Regions from separate parts of the Paenibacillus sp. Y301 genome, predicted to be linked through region 2. Evidence: predicted binding sites of a transcription regulator. Region 2 holds the regulator's gene; the other holds the start of a gene.
What was found. Region 2 encodes NrdR, which represses ribonucleotide reductase genes. Its sites were predicted from a motif close to AACACNATATATNGTGTT; they were not measured.
Positions count from the first base shown of each region.

Region 1: a site for NrdR is predicted at 2,938-2,955, ahead of AC1D69_RS07770 (adenosylcobalamin-dependent ribonucleoside-diphosphate reductase). Genes of this name have one in related genera too.

Region 1 covers NZ_JCAIUL010000003.1:275,907-284,455, reverse strand. The annotation lists gene AC1D69_RS07770 (adenosylcobalamin-dependent ribonucleoside-diphosphate reductase) at 241-2,877, opposite strand; gene AC1D69_RS07765 (DEAD/DEAH box helicase) at 3,243-4,985, shown strand; gene AC1D69_RS07760 (YqhG family protein) at 4,987-5,922, shown strand; gene AC1D69_RS07755 (hypothetical protein) at 6,060-7,085, shown strand; gene AC1D69_RS07750 (YqzE family protein) at 7,162-7,383, opposite strand; gene hflC (protease modulator HflC) at 7,543-8,406, opposite strand; gene hflK (FtsH protease activity modulator HflK) at 8,403-8,549, opposite strand, start outside.
Region 2 covers NZ_JCAIUL010000003.1:109,405-117,953, forward strand. The annotation lists gene polA (DNA polymerase I) at 1-1,345, shown strand, start outside; gene mutM (DNA-formamidopyrimidine glycosylase) at 1,396-2,238, shown strand; gene ytaF (sporulation membrane protein YtaF) at 2,354-3,037, shown strand; gene coaE (dephospho-CoA kinase) at 3,047-3,643, shown strand; gene AC1D69_RS06925 (lytic transglycosylase domain-containing protein) at 3,640-4,203, shown strand; gene AC1D69_RS06930 (alpha/beta-type small acid-soluble spore protein) at 4,268-4,486, opposite strand; gene nrdR (transcriptional regulator NrdR) at 4,622-5,089, shown strand; tRNA gene AC1D69_RS06940 (tRNA-Ala) at 5,150-5,222, shown strand; gene AC1D69_RS06945 (alcohol dehydrogenase catalytic domain-containing protein) at 5,441-5,734, shown strand; gene AC1D69_RS06950 (zinc-binding dehydrogenase) at 5,712-5,897, shown strand; gene AC1D69_RS06955 (zinc-binding dehydrogenase) at 5,894-6,061, shown strand; gene AC1D69_RS06960 (NHL domain-containing protein) at 6,415-8,549, opposite strand, start outside.

The DNA of each region.
Region 1 (8,549 bases), 170 kb from region 2:
AAGGTTTTAAAAATAAGAAATCAGTCTACAACTTCATTAAAAGGAAACCATTAAACAAATGCCTACAGATCATTAGATCTGTAGGCGTATGCTCAACCATCAGTATTTTTATACAACCAAATGTATAATGTTAACTTTTCTTAGTTTCTATGATTCACTTTTCGCAACTTTTGTAGATATTTTCGCAGCTTTCATGATCCATCACAACAACATTAAGCCTATTGTAAATTCACTCGAAGCTTACGAACACTTACTATACCCACAGTTACTGCACGTCTTACATCCCTCGACATTAATCAAAGATGCCGTACCACAGGCTGTACACAGGTCACGTGATGTTTCTACAGCGCTATGTTTATGACCACCGTCTCCACTTCCGTGACTCACGGTCGATTCCATCGCAAGCGTTGCTGCTACTGGTGCTGGATCATGTTCTCTACCCACATCAATCTGAATATGAGCTTCCAATGCTTTGGCTACAGCATCCGCAATCGATTCTACGCGATTCACACCGAAGCCGATAGCACCGGAGCCACCGATTCCTTTGAGATGCTTAATTAGAAGTTCTACTTTAAATCCATGGTCTCCATAACGAAGGAACAAGGAACATACACGGCCTAAGGCCTCTGCCATAGCAAATACATCAGAACCCGCTTTACCTACATTCAAGAATATCTCGCTAGGAATACCATCCAGATCATTAATAGTTATATATGCCATTCCGAATGGTGTGTTGATCTTATAAGTTGCACCACGAAGAACTTGTGGGCGACTCTTATACTGCTTATCTAGCACTTTCTTACTTGTGGATTCTACACTCTTCTCAACAGTTAGATTACCACTTAATGATTCAAGCGCTGCATCTTCTCCTGCGAAATGATCTGCAGCCTGCTGTTCTGCTTGCTCTTCAGATACCGAAACATCTGCTGTTTCTGGCTCTTCCTTCTTACTCGTATTTAAGACTTGTTGATCGCGGCTACCATCACGGTAGATCGTCACGCCTTTACAACCAAGATCGAATGCCATCTCATACAACTCTGCTGTTTCTTCCACTGTAAAGTCCGAAGGACAGTTGGCTGTCTTTGAAATAGAACTATCTACCCAGCGTTGAATCGCTGCTTGTACACGAATGTGATCTTTTGCAGATAGATCCATTGCTGTTACATAATAATCTGGCAAGGCTTGACCAGGATGTGCTTCAAGCCATTCTTGCGCGATCGGCACGAATTGCTCATCGTAACCTAAGCGGCTCTGACGGAAATATTTGAAAGCAAAGTACGGTTCAATACCCGTTGATGTACCAACCATCGTTCCTGTACTGCCTGTAGGAGCTTGGGTAATCACGGTAACGTTACGCATTCCCTTGTTTTTAATAGCTTCCCCTACTTCTGGGAACTCCTCTGTCATATTACGCATAAATCCGCTCTGTAGGTATTTCTCCGCATCAAATGCTGGGAAAGAACCTTTCTCAGCCGCAATATCCGCTGACGCCAAATAAGCTTCACGAGCCATAAATCCATAGATTTTATCTAAGAAAACTAAAGATTCTGGACTACCATAACGTATGTTTAACTTAATCATTAACTCTGCAAGGCCCATCGTACCCAGACCTACACGTCGTTCATTCTTCTGGTTCTTCTCATTCTCATCAAAGTGATAAGGTGTTGTATTAATAACATTATCCAAGAAGCGTACTGAATAATGGGTCGTTGTTGCTAGGTCGTCCCAATTTACATCATGTTTCTCTTCATCGTAGAACTTGGATAAATTAATCGCAGATAAATTACATACTCCCCAAGCCGGTAGACCTTGCTCACCACAAGGGTTCGTACAAATAATCGGATTAAAGTACCAACTATTCGACATATCATTATAGTGTTCCATGAAGACAACACCAGGTTCGGCAGATTTCCATGCTGCTTCAATGATCGTATTCCATATTTCACGTGCTTTCACCGTACGATAAGGAATAACTTTACGACCTGCTATCTTCCATTTCTCTAGATCGCCATCCCATACTTCATTGTAGTCAGGCTCCGTAGTGTCTGGAAATACCAATTCCCAATCTAAATCTTCCTTAACCGCCTTCATGAATCCATTACTCACACACACAGAGAGATTCGCATTCGTCACCTGTCCCATGGTCTGTTTCACGGTAATGAAATCTAGAACGTCGGGGTGCCAATCATTAATCATCAACATCAGCGCGCCACGTCGGCTTCCGCCTTGTTCAATTAAGCCTGTTGTATAACTAAATAACCCTCCCCAAGATACTGCACCGCTTGAAGAACCATTCACACCTCTAACAATAGCTCTGTGCGGACGAAGAGAAGATAAATTAATCCCTACGCCACCACCACGCGCCATAATCTCCGTCATTTCAGATAGGGTCTTCATAATGCCACCACGACTATCTTGCGGAGAAGGTATCACATAACAGTTAAACAGTGTTAACTCTTCACTCGCACCCGCACCTGCAGCAATTCTTCCTCCCGGTACCAGCTTCCAATCATCCAATAGATAACGGAACTTGTCTTCCCATTCAGCTTGAAGTTCAGGTGTTGCCTCTGCTCTTGACATCGCCTGTGCTAAACGGTCCCACATCTCTTCAGGAGTCTTCTCAATATTTAATGTAAGTTTATCTATGTCTGACTCAACGAGCTCTCCGCTCCGTGTTTTTACGGTTGCAATTCTACCTTCACGTTTTACAATTTCCCCCACTTCTTTTGTAGGGAACTTTGGATCATCCTTCGTCAAGACAAGAACAACATCGCCTACCTTGGCGTTATTACTATCCGCATCTTTCCAAGCATATCTATCTAGAAATATTTTCTCACTTAAGCCCTCTAATCGACTTGTACGCTGTAAATCACTCAAAAAAAACACCCTCCTAATATATTGCTATAAAAACTTAATAAGGATAACCAAGACCGATATTCCTCAATATATTGTACTCATACCATTATACTACACTACATCTTGGTACTCTATCTTTCATTAGCGAAATTTAAGGCAAGAAAGCCCATCCATGTTAGACTATCTTCAGTTTTCTTCAATTTTCTCATTTTTTTACCCATAGATTAAGAAAAAACATTGAAAATTCACTCAAACTCATACAGCGCTAGGGATTCATGGCTACCATGAAGTTAAAATATGAACAACCTATGGATATCTATAGTTATGAACTTAACAACTTCCGTGCATACTACACTTTACAAGATTCTAATAAGGAGGGCTGAACCATGAATTCTCCATCCATTCAACATATGAAGACAGCACACGCTCTACCCATTCCACTAGAAATAGACAACAGCTGGCTTGAGAATCTGGAGAACCGTCTTGATAAAGGAGGGCCATGGGGCGATTGGCGATTGTTCCAGATGGCTATTCAGGGTGAAGAGTCTCGCTTGGTTACCAGCTTTGATGAATTACAATGTGTTAAATATCTGCAGGATCTAACGCCTCTTCCCCATCAAATTGATACGGCTCGTAGAGTGTTGTTTGAAATGTCCGGGAGAGCTATTTTGGCTGATGAAGTAGGTCTTGGGAAGACGATAGAAGCCGGACTTATTCTTAAAGAATATATCATTCGTGGACTTGTCTCTAAAGTACTCATTCTCGTACCTGCCTCTCTCGTGCTCCAGTGGGTTCGTGAGTTGAATAGTAAATTTGGTGTTCCTGCCATCGCACAGAAAAAGGCCTATTCCTGGGGTTCAGATATCGTTGTTGCGTCCATCGATACAGCGAAGAGAGATCCACATAAAGATATTTTGTTAGACCAAGAATACGACATGCTGATCATTGATGAAGCTCACAAACTCAAGAATAAGAAAACATCCAATTACCAGTTCATTCAAAAATTACGTAAGAAATACTGTCTTCTACTCACAGCAACACCTGTTCAGAATGATCTCGGGGAGTTGTTTAACCTGATTACACTTCTGAAACCGGGGCAACTAGGGAAACAAGGAGAGTTCTCATCGAACTTTGTTGTTGATAAGCGTATAGCTAAGAATGAAGGGCAATTAAAGGATGAACTTTCAAAGATCATGATTCGAAATCGCCGTGGAGAAGGACCTACTATTTTCACCAAGCGGACTGTTCGGAACGTTAATCTGCAACTATCCCCTGAAGAACAAGCACTATATGATGGGGTAACTTCATATGTCAAAGATCAGTATCAGGTTGCAGGAGGTAATCTAAGCAGTATGCTATCGCTAGTTACGCTTCAACGCGAAGTCTGTAGCAGTCGTGATGCTGTATTCGTTACATTGGTTAACTTGACCAAAAAAATGGCTGAGGATTCTCCTCAACGAGCTAAGATCTGGGATCTTGTCTATATGATCAAAGAAATTAAGGCCAACACCAAAGCGGAAAAAACGATAGAGCTCATTCGCGAAATGGACGAAAAAGTCATTGTATTTACGGAATACCGTGCCACACAAGAGTATTTATTACAGTATTTTCGTGCCAATGGGATTTCTTGTGTTCCTTATCGTGGGGGGATGAACCGTGGCAAAAAAGACTGGATGATGGATTTATTCCGCGGTCGTGTGCAAGTCATGATTGCGACGGAAGCCGGCGGCGAAGGTATTAATCTACAGTTCTGCCATAACATGATCAACTTCGACTTACCCTGGAACCCTATGCGTGTAGAGCAACGAATTGGGAGAATCCACCGATTGGGTCAACAGAATGATGTGAAGATATTCAATTTATCTACCACCGGTACGATTGAAGAACATATTCTAAATCTGCTACACGAAAAAATTAATATGTTCGAAATGGTCATTGGTGGATTAGATGTCATACTAGAACGTTTCGAAAAGAAAGAATCTCTAGAGAAGAGCTTATATAAGATCGTATTAGAGTCACAGTCGGATGAGGAAATCCGTCAAAAAGTGAATTCGTTAGGACAGTCATTAGATGAAGTAAAGAGACAAGTCGAAGATGAAGTCGAGGTCGTAAGAGAGGAAGAAGCCTGAAATGAGTATGTCCCCAGATCAAGTACAACAACATGTCATGACTTATTTAGAGGTAACCGACTGTCAAGTCATCGAGAAGTCTCCCTTCCATATCACGGCGAAGCTGTCCCCCCAAGCGGATAAGCAATTAACGAATCGCCCTTATTATTGGGGATTTGTCGAACGGACGGGAGTTGAACCTGAGACTCTGTCCTTCACCTTTGTATTTGATCCTGAACGTTACACAGTTCCAGATGTGCCGGTCAATCCAGCTCCCAATGGTGGACCGCAAGACAGCATCCTGTCTCGTTATTTCGGAGTAACGCCTACGGCACCCCGAATTGGTCCTGGACGAATCCAACGTGAAGATGTGAGTTATGGTAGTCGGAGACTTCAACAAATATGGGATGCTGCTCGCCAAGATGGCTCCTATGTTTACTTATTTGAACAACCCGGTGACCTTCAACGCCGAGCTTTGTTCTCTGCTGCCTATGAACCTTGGCTCGCTGTTTGTTTCAAAGTAGAAATGACTTGTGATGTGAAGAAGGAAGAACTTCATTTCATGGGCATTTCATTATTGAGTGGAGAAATTACCGATGACTTTCGCCACTTATTGGTAGGAAAGAATCTAAGTCCTAGACTTCCAGAGAACGTTCACATCAATCCCGCAGAGTTATCCGTGACTAAAGCTGCTGAGATATTACAATCCAGCCTAACATCTAAGCTTAACCAGCTTGATTATCAATGGGCAGATCAAGCTCAAGAACGATTAAAGGACGAGCTCGCGATTATCGATGCGTATTATGAGAATATGATGAATGAACCTGAAGAAGAGCAGAATGATCATATCCGTGAGCAATATACTTGCAGACGCAGTGAAATGACATGGCAATACGAGCCGAAAGTGAAAATATCCGCCATAACCTGCGGTCTATTTCACCTTAGACCAATCCAATAGGCTTAGTATGACCTTCATCGCTAAAAGAGGGCAAAAAAAGCCCTCTCTTTCGAGGGTCCTCGTGACAGTTTGTAACACTCTTTTTAAAGCTTGTCCGTTACACTGTAATAAGTTACCTATATAGAAAGGTGGATTGTATGAAATCCTTGCCTTCAACCTCTAAAATGATTATCGTCCTACTTAGTCTTCACATGTTAATGCCAGCTATTCAAGCCTTTGCACCTGTATCTGCAGCTGACAATTCCATATCGAGTCCTAGTCCGACTATCGTTGAACTATCCAAAGATGGGGCACTTTCCATGGATCAGAGTCTTCTGAATCCTGCTCCTACGCTATTAAAGACATTCTCCGAGACCATCGTGCAACAACTCTCTGAGCAACAAGTATTTACGTCGTGGGCCCATTCTGAGCTTCAATATTTCCCACTCGGTCCTGGTACACATAGTTGGCTCGTAACGGTATCTAAGGATGATAAAGAGCTTGGATATCTTATTCTCACAGCAAAAGACACGGATTCTGAGGAATATGCTCTCAGCGAATATGGAACTTCTGCATCCGTACCCTATCATGTAACATCACTGCACCAGACCCTGGAGCAGTTAGAACTCATATCATCTTCTTCTTCTAAAAAGACCTTACATCCAATCACCATTGAACCTCTATACTCTCCACTTCTGCCCTTATGGAAAGTGTCATATGGACAGCAGGAAACATTATACCTGAACGCACTAACTATGGAGGTTCTACCATGGGATGAATCACACTGGAAGAAACTCAGTATGCAGAACACTGGGCTAAGTGGCGCCCATTTCTCTATAACGGATGCCTCTTACACTTCCTCGCAAGCGATATTGCGAAAAGGACAGAGAGACCCATTAAAGAATCTAATGTGGATTACATCACCTAAGTTAGCTGTGTATTCGGACCAAGAGTTTGAATCTTACATCAATCAACACAACTCCTTAATTTTCACCTCACCTAACCGTAATGATGAGTATGGAGGACCCTTTGCCATATCAGGCTTTCAGAAGTGGCATTCGAATCAAGGTGTTTCAGAACAGACCATATATGCAGGGACAGGTCTTAGTGGGCAGCGTTACCTCCCTCTATCCGTCCTACGAGCTCAAGGTGAATTCCATGCTTTTTCTACTGCAACGAAATAATAAACACAAGAAAGAAGGGACTATCCCAATTGTCAAACTACATTGACTTCTGGGATAGTCCCTTCTTATGTTCTAGCTAATTCACATGTTCTTGCTCTTTATGACTTTCCTCTTGCCATGAATCTTCAATGGCTGAACGTGTATTTGTTCTCCACAAGCTAAGACTAATCGGAATCATACCGAACCATTTCGTCGTCCAGGGTTCTTTTACAGTTGTATGCCGTTCTTCTCGTGGCGTTTCAATGTATGTCACTACTTGCTCTGTAATGTATTTCACTAATTTCAGTTCATCACCCATAACCGTTCATCCCCTCTATCTTGTGATTAGTAAGATGTGTAAGGTAACCTTATCTATAGCTTGCGCAGTTTCGCGCGAAATTAAACTTCCAACGAATGATATAAATACACAACAAACCGCGTGCTAACCGATACACGGCTAGCACGCGGTTCATGGTTATTACTGACCTAATAAAACTTTGGCATAAGGTGAATCAATCGGGATCATGATAACAGGTTCATTCTTCAAGGTCGTCACATAGCTCTCTAATGTCCGATATAGACTATAGAATTTGGGATCTTTGCCATAAGCAAGATTGTAGATTTTGGCTGCTTCTCCCTCACCTTCGGCAATGATCTTCTTAGCATCGGCTTCCGCTTGGGCAAGAAGCTCAGTCGATGTACGATCTGCCTTAGACGTTCTTTTTCGTGATTCCTCATCCCCTTCGGATAAATAACGAGCTGCAATGGATTGCCGGTCCGAAATCATTCGATTATATACACTTTGTTTATTTTCCTCCGGTAAATCCGTACGCTTAATGCGTACATCAATAATCTCAATACCATAATCATCACGCGTTAATGCATCAATAACATCCTTTGTGATCTCATCATTGATGTTGCCACGTTCTGTTTCTTCGCTGATGATATTCTCATAATTCACTTCAGATAACTTACGACGAACAGAGTTATATACAGCTTCATCTATTCGTGAAACACCGCCACTAACGGTTTGAACCGTTTTTAAGAATTGGGAAGCATTCTTAATACGCCAAACGGTATAATTATCCACCACAATAGGCTTCTGATCCTTCGTAAGAATTGTCGTAGGACTGCTATCATATGTCATCTGATATTTGGGTAGCATGGATACATTCTCGATAAATGGAATCTTGAACTTCAATCCCGGTTCTTCTACAGCTCTCATCGCTTCACCAAATCTTAGAACAACTTTATACTCTCCTTCCTTAACGATGTACATCGACCCAAATCCCAAAATGACTAGGAGTACGATAGAAATAAATGCTATCCATTTATTTTTCATTGTCCGTTACCTCCTGCTGGAGCCGTTGTTGTAGCTGAACTGGTGGTTGGAGTTGTTACACTTTTTGAACCACTAAGCAGTTCATTTAAGGGTAGATAATTAACCGTATCGCTGTTAGAGTTCGTAATAATAATCTGGGCATT
Region 2 (8,549 bases):
TGGCAAAGGTGCGAAATACAAGGTGCCTGAAGTAGATATACTCAGTAACCACTTGGCAAGGAAAGCAGCTACCGTTCTTAGCATTATTCCGATACAAGAAGCGGAATTAGAAGAGAAGAAAATGAAATCGCTGTTCCATGACCTTGAGATGCCTCTTTCCCGGATATTGGCGGATATGGAGAAGCAGGGGATTGAAGTGCACACGAGCGACTTACAAGAGCTTGGTAAGGAATTCGAAGAACAAATTCATCGTCTTGAAGAAGAAATTTACCGTATTGCAGATACGAAATTCAATCTGAATTCTCCTAAACAGTTAGGGGAAATTCTATTTGTGAAGCTAGGACTACCTGTAGTTAAAAAGACAAAAACAGGATTTTCTACAGATGCTGAAGTTCTTGAGAAATTGGCTCCATATCATGATATTGTCCAGCTTATTCTGCAATATCGTACAATTGCGAAAATTCAATCGACGTATGTTGAAGGTCTACTGAAGGAAATATCACCGAAGACGGGCAAGGTTCATACGTATTATCGTCAGACGATTGCTGCGACAGGTCGCTTGAGTAGTCAATTCCCGAATCTTCAGAATATCCCTATTCGACTTGAAGAGGGACGCAAGATCCGTAAAGTATTCGTTCCTTCAGAGCCGGGTTGGACGATCTTAGCAGCCGATTATTCTCAAGTCGAGTTACGTGTTCTGGCGCACATCTCCAAAGATCAGGGATTGATAGATGCGTTCACACACGATATGGATATTCATACGAAGACAGCCATGGATGTATTCGGTGTAAGTGCTGATGATGTTGATTCGAATATGCGTCGTGCAGCTAAAGCTGTAAACTTCGGTATTGTGTATGGAATCAGCGATTATGGACTATCTCAGAACCTCAACATTACACGGAAAGAAGCTGCGAAATTTATAGAGCAATACTTCGACGTGTTCAAAGGTGTACAACAATATATGGTGGATATCGTCAAAGAAGCGAAAGAGAACGGATATGTCACGACTCTTTTGGAGAGAAGACGATACCTTCCTGAGATTAACGCTAGTAACTTCAATCTTCGATCATTCGCTGAACGGACTGCTATGAATACTCCGATTCAAGGTACGGCTGCAGATATCATTAAGTTGGCGATGATCCATATGGATCAAGCACTTTCAGATAAGAAGTTGAAGAGTAGAATGTTGCTTCAGGTTCATGATGAATTGGTATTTGAGGTCCCAGAAGATGAACTTGAGATTATGAAGGTACTAGTACCGGAAATTATGGGAAAAGCGCTACCACTTATTGTCCCATTGAAAGCCGAAGTTAGTTATGGTAGCAATTGGTACGAAGCGAAATAGTACCCCAAGGTCATGGAATTCCGTTATAATGGGATAGAGGTGAGTACATCATGCCGGAACTACCGGAAGTAGAAACCATAAGAAGAACCTTAAACGTATTGGTAAAAGATAAAACCATTGATCATGTAAGTGTCCATTTGGCGCGAATTATACAGCGCCCTGATGATATAGAGGAATTTGCATTTTTGCTTAAAGGGCATACCATTCTAGGTGTAGAACGTAGAGGTAAATTTCTACGTATTCTATTAGATGGGCTTGTCATCGTATCTCATTTGCGTATGGAAGGCAGATATGGGCTTTATTCGAGTGAAGAACCGATGGAGAAACACACGCATGTCGTGTTTCATTTCACGGATGGTACGGAATTACGCTATAAGGATGTGCGTCAATTTGGTACGATGCATCTTTTTGCTACAGGTGAGGAAATGGTGTCACTACCGTTGTCCAAGCTAGGTTTAGAACCATTAGATGAGGCTTTTACGCTCGAACAATTCAAGAAGACTCTAATGGGTAAGAAAACAAAGATTAAGCCTGTCTTACTAAATCAGGCATATGTCGTGGGAATCGGGAATATTTATGTGGATGAATCATTATTTAAAGCAGGAATTCACCCCGAGACCCCAGTAGATTCATTGCAAGATGAACAACTTGAACGGTTACACAAGTCCATTGTGAGTATTTTGTTAGAATCCATTGAAGCAGGTGGGTCATCTATCAAGTCTTATGTAAATGGACAAGGTGAAATGGGAATGTTCCAACAACAGCTTCTTGTGTATGGCCGTCAGAACAAGCCTTGTTTAAACTGCGGTACGATGGTTGAGAAAACAGTTGTGGGCGGAAGAGGAACTCATTACTGTCCAAGATGCCAACCCATGAATAACGTAAACGAATAAAGAATGTGCACCCCTTGATTTTCCCTCCATATAATAAGGAGAACGTATCGACTGTAAGCGGATCGTTTCTGATTAGACTCTTGATCATTTCCGCTGTCAGATAGGAGGGAACAGGGTGCTCAGTCACATTCTTGCACTGACGTTGCTGGCTTTTGCTGTGAGTTTGGATAGTTTTGGAGTAGGGATTACATATGGGTTAAGGCAAGTGAAAATCCCTTTACTATCCATTGCGATTATTTCAGCACTTTCGGGTGTTGTCATTGGGATTTCAATGCAGGTGGGGGTGCTGCTTGCGCATTTTGTATCTCCTGTTATTGCTTCAGTAGTTGGTGCTATTATTCTGATCGTTATGGGAATGTGGTCATTGATTCAAATGCTTGTTCAGAAAGAAAAGGATCAAGTACTGGAACCTGTTAAAGCAAAAAAAATAGAAAAGTCACCCCATCCTCCGATGGAACGACAAGTATTCTCTTTAGAGATTCGTAAGTTTGGTCTTGTTATTCAAATATTGCGTACCCCTTCGTCGGCTGATGTGGATAAATCGGGAAGCATCTCTGGGTATGAGGCTATGTGGTTAGGTATTGCATTATCTTTAGATGCATTTGGTGCTGGTCTAGGGGCCGCTCTGTTGGGGTTCTCACCATTATCAACTTCATTAGTAATCGCTTTATTTAGCGGAAGTTTTCTGGTTATGGGTATGAATGCAGGATTTCGTTTTGCTACAAAATCATGGACGCGACATATGACGGCACTACCCGCGTTAATGTTAATAATAATGGGAATAATGAAGCTGTTATGAGGTGAAATCATGAATATAGGATTAACCGGGGGTATCGCAACAGGTAAGAGTACAGTATCCTCCCTTCTAGTCAAGAAGGGAGCTTTGCTTGTTGATGCGGATGCTATTGCTCGGGATGTTATGCTCCCAGGCAACCCTGTTCTTGCTGCCGTTACTACGTCTTTTGGACAAGGTATATTGCATGAGGACGGTACGTTAGACCGTAAGAAGCTTGGCAGTATTGTTTTTGGCGATAAAAAAGCCCTTGAAACTTTAAATAGTATCAGTCACCCAGAAATTCGCAAAGAGATTAGAAAACAAATGTTGGAGCTTGAGACAACTTATCCTGAACGTCTTGTGGTGGCAGATATTCCACTATTGTATGAGTCAGGACTTGAATCCATATTCGAACAAGTATGGGTAGTCTATGCACCACGTCATATACAGAAGGAACGTCTGATGAGTAGAGATTTATTATCGGATGGACAAGCAGAGGCGAGGCTTCAGTCACAGATGGATATCGAGGTAAAGAGATCTTTAGCAGATCAAGTTATTGATAACAGTCAGACATTGGCTGTAACCGAACAACAGTTGGATAAATATTGGCTGCAGTTGAGGTCGTTATGACATTTTTTCGTAAGAAAAGAGTGCTCTTACTTCTGTTTTTAACATTCGTAGTGGTGTTATTTTTCAATAGTAATTGGATGTCATGGTTTTATCCTATTCATTACAAAGAAGAGATTCAATCACAAGCAGAGGAATACGATGTCGATCCTTTTCTTATTGCCTCAATTATCCGAGTAGAGACTAATTTCAAGCCGGGTAAGGAATCGAAAAAAGGTGCGCTGGGGATTATGCAATTAATGCCGGATACCGCTAAATGGGCAATGGAGAAGGCGAAAATACCTGAAGTGACGATGTATCATATCAAGCATGAGACAAATGAGAATATTGGTATTGGAACGTGGTATGTATCTTGGTTATTAGAACAGTTCGATGGGAATAACATCGCTGCGATAGCTGCTTATAATGCTGGACCTGGCAAAGTGAAGAGTTGGATCGACAAAGAGGTCTGGGACGGGCAATATGACACGGTAAAAAGTATTCCTTTCGGCGAAACTAGACATTATGTTCAGCGCGTTGTGTATTATTACAATCAGTACACAGATATTTACGATGAATTCTAAGGTCATGAATAAAAAGAGTGCTGGTCCAGCTCTCGCCGGTCCAACACTCCATTATTCAATCAATTTAGCTGAACTGACCAGCTAATTGCTGTTCTGCAAGAGTAACCAATCGTTTAGTGATATATCCCCCGATTGAACCGTTCTCGTAAGAAGTCATGTTACCTTGGTATCCATCTTGAGGAATGCTGATTCCAAGTTCCTGAGCGATTTCATATTTCATTTGTTCTAGGGCACCTATTGCTTTAGTTACAACTAAGTTATTTGAACTGTTGTTGTTTGCCATTGTCGTTCACCTCCTGTCTGTTGGTAAAAGTATTATGTGTCATAATAGCAATCTTCATAACTAAATTTATATGGAAATTTTTATGGAGATAATTTTACTCAAGAAATCTCATGTGAAAAGGGAAGTGCTAACATAATGAAATGCCCATATTGTAGCTATGCGGGAACTAAGGTACTGGATTCACGCCCAGCTAATGAGAATAAATCGATACGCCGCAGGCGTGAATGTGAACAATGTAGCCGGAGATTCACAACGTTTGAAATGGTAGAGGAAGCACCTTTGATTGTGATTAAGAAGAATGGTAATCGTGAAGAATTCAGTCGTGATAAGGTCATGCGTGGATTGATTAGAGCATGCGAGAAACGTCCTGTGTCTGTGGAACAATTCGATATGATCGTCTCAGAGGTTGAAAAAGCTCTAAGGGATACGGCTATAACAGAAGTAGACAGTCAGCAGATTGGTGAGATAGTGATGGAAGAATTATATCGGGTTGACGAAGTAGCGTACGTAAGGTTTGCTTCGGTATATCGCCAGTTCAAGGACATTAATATGTTTATGAAGGAATTGAAGAATCTCCTCTCCAAGAGTACATCTAGGGAATAGGAAATAACCATTGACACGACATTCATTATTTGATAAATTAGTGAATGTTGTTAGTCATACGGGGCCTTAGCTCAGCTGGGAGAGCGCATCGCTGGCAGCGATGAGGTCAGGGGTTCGATCCCCCTAGGCTCCATATATTTTAAATCAGAAACGGCAGATGTGCCGTTTTTTTGTTATGTCAACTTAATCAATATGTCCTCCTATTCTCAAAATGATGAATGGATGTCCGCCCTAATACGATAACACTGTGCAAAAACAATACTTTAGTAGTTGTAATTCAAAACCGTGCAGTAGATATACTACTTGCATATTGAGTAAGTAGCAAAACCTATTCCCAAGGACAATGAAGTATTGGTCAAAGTTCATGCGGTATCCGTAAACCCATTAGACTGGCATTTCATGAGAGGCAAGCCCTATATCATACGTACGCAGTTAGGGCTGCGCAGACCAAAGAGCAGTGCTATAGGAACAGATGTAGCGGGTCGGATTGAAGCGGTGGGCAAGAATGTGAAGGAGTTTCAACCGGGAGATGACGTATTCGGTGTGTGCACCTTCGCCGTGCAGATAGCCAAATCCTTAGGAGCGAACGTGACCGGCGTGTGTAGCACGAGGAATGTTAAAGATGGTTCAATCATACGCCGCTGATCATGTCATCGATTATACTCAAGAGGAATTTACTCAAAGTGAAAGTCATTATGATCTAATCATCGATACGGTAGGAAACCGGTCGCCCTTAAACTGCAGACGTGTACTGAGCCCCAGGGGGCCCTCGTTATTGTCGGATTGCAGAGCAAGGGGGATCTTATGACGATGCAAAAGTTTCTAGAAGCTGGAGAAGTAACACCGGTCATGGACAGATATTACAAATCGAGTGAAGTAAAGGAAGCTATCCAATACTTAGAAGAAGGATATACTCAAGGAAAAGTCATTATAACCTGGGAACATACGAACAAGACTTTACAATCTAGGTGAAACCTTGCTACAAAGTGAATTAAGATTTATTACTGGGCTTAGCTTAGCTCGGCAGGGAGCACGGAGTGGTTGGTTATACTGCCCTAAAAGCTATATTCATTCATAAAAATCAACCACGCCCATAGGACGTGGTTTTGTGTTGTTTAGCCTAATCTCAGGGAATGAACTTATTGTCCTAGCGTTCTTAAATTCGTATCTGCCTTAATTGTTCTTTTCTCGGTGAAGAAATAAACCAAAGCTAAAAGCGGAAAGATAGTTCCAATGAGAGAGGTTAGCTTCCATTCCCCCTGGGTATAAGACCAAGTGCCCAAGGCCGATCCAGTAGCATACGTTTGGAATACTACTCCAGATAATTATTCAATTAGCTCAGATCTCTGAAGTAGCTTCTGTACAATCACGGCGGCTTCCGCTCTCGTTATGAAAGATTTCGGTGCGAGTTTCTTATCAGCGCGACCAGAGATGATTCCGGCTTGTATGCCAGTTGCGATGCCACTTCTTGCCCAGACGCCTATGCTATCCTCATCCGCGAAAGACTCGAGTAGTTCATTCTCCGCTTGAGAAGAAGGATGCTGTTCATTCAGGCCGGTCAGTTTCATCGCGTTCGCGATGATCATCATCGCTTGCTCCCGCGTAATGTTGTCCTTAGGGTGGAAGGTCCCATCCTCAAAGCCGTTGATCAGATGATAGGTGTGTGCTGAATGAACGGCTCCACTGAACCATGCCCCCGAATTCATATCCGAGAAAGGCGATGTAACGCCGTTATCCTCGTTCATTCCCAAGGCTCGAACAAGTATTGCGGCGAACTCCGCACGGGTAATGTTTCGTTCAGGGTGGAACAGACCATTAGCATCACCGCTAACAACCATGCGTGAGCCTAGGTCGTTCACGGCATCCTTAGCCCAGTGAGCGGTTACGTCGTTGAAGGTGATCGAATGCCGAACGACGGCATAGGTGCTGTTCGTTAGGCTGTATATATTTGCGTAGACCTTGCCATCAAGCGTTATAAACGTGGTGGGCACATGACGGATCGTTCCATCAGGTTCTACGACGATTGCAGTCGTAACTTGGTTTGAATCTGTGCCATCCGGAAGCGCGATCGTTCGCTCCATATACGTGCCGAACTTGGTTACTTCCTTCTCGGTACTGTCGTAGATCGCCCTCACGGCAAAGTTTACCGGAGGAACGATAAGGGCAAACCCGCCTTGATCCGCAGCGTTATTGACGATCCTCATCGTGTCCACTGTTGGTTTGGCGATTTCAAGCTGAACTCTAAGCCCTTGTAAACTGGATGATTCTCCAGATGATCCAATCAGCGACTGAATGTCGAGCTGTTCGACAGGCAATCGATAGGTAGCATCCTTGGTCCGAATATCCACAATAACATGATGTTGTGCCAGGTATTGAAGTGTTGGCCCACTTAGTTCTACGGTAGTAACATCGGAAGGGGAATCAACTTTAATAGTGATAACCGACCCACGTTTAGCTCCCGTAATTTGCTCTTCCAGCTTGGATTGAACCAGCACGATAGATGTATTGTCCTGGTCATTTCTGTTCGTCTTATTCACGGTTGCTGTTCCAGCTTTCGCCTCGATGTTGTTGATGAATACTACCACACCAGTCGTCGGCATCGCCGATTCGGTCTGAACCGATGACGTAACGCTTGGGGATATACTTGGTGACACTGTCGGAGGCCCAGTCGGCAGTGTAATTGGTGGTGCACTTGGTGTCACGTAACTCGAAGCCTCTGAAGCCGCGCCACTCCCTGCGAGATTAACCGCCTTTACGGTGAACGAATAGGACGTACCGTTCGTTAACCCCGTGACTTTGAGCGGGCTGGAGCTCCCTGCTACAGTTTTACCGCCAGGCCAAGCAGTCGCCTCATAGTTCGTAATCGGACGACCCCCGTCATACGAAGGAGGTGTGAAATGGACGGATGCCTCTCCGTTGCCCGCTGTTGCCGTAACGATTATTGGTGAATCTGGCACCGTAAACGGTGTAGCGCTCACGGTATTGGAGAGAGGACTGTCTCCTTTGTAATTCGTTCCCTTAACCGTAAAGTAATAAGTCATTCCGTTTGTTAATCCGTTCGCCATATAGCCATAGACCGACCCGCTGACTGAAGCGATTTCAGCTCCAATCGTTGTGGAATTTTCAGATTGATAGATAATATACTCCGACGAACCGTCCACGGGGCTCCATTCTAAGCTTGCCTGCGTGTCCCCGGGAATGGCAGGCATCAAGAATGGGGCTCCCGGCACAGGCGTCGTGTCGCTGACGTCGATCATAAGTGTTAGCGTCTTTCCTCCGACGAATGTGAAGAGGAGGGGCTTCGTTCCAATCGTTTGACCGGCTAAGAACGATTTCCTAATCGTTACCTCGTTACCATTCACACTGTAATCGGTGTCTTCAACGAGTTCCGTTCCTTTAAGAGATATACTATCGAGCGTATAGCCGTTCCAAGTTAAGTTCGTAGCAACGTCCCCTTGGG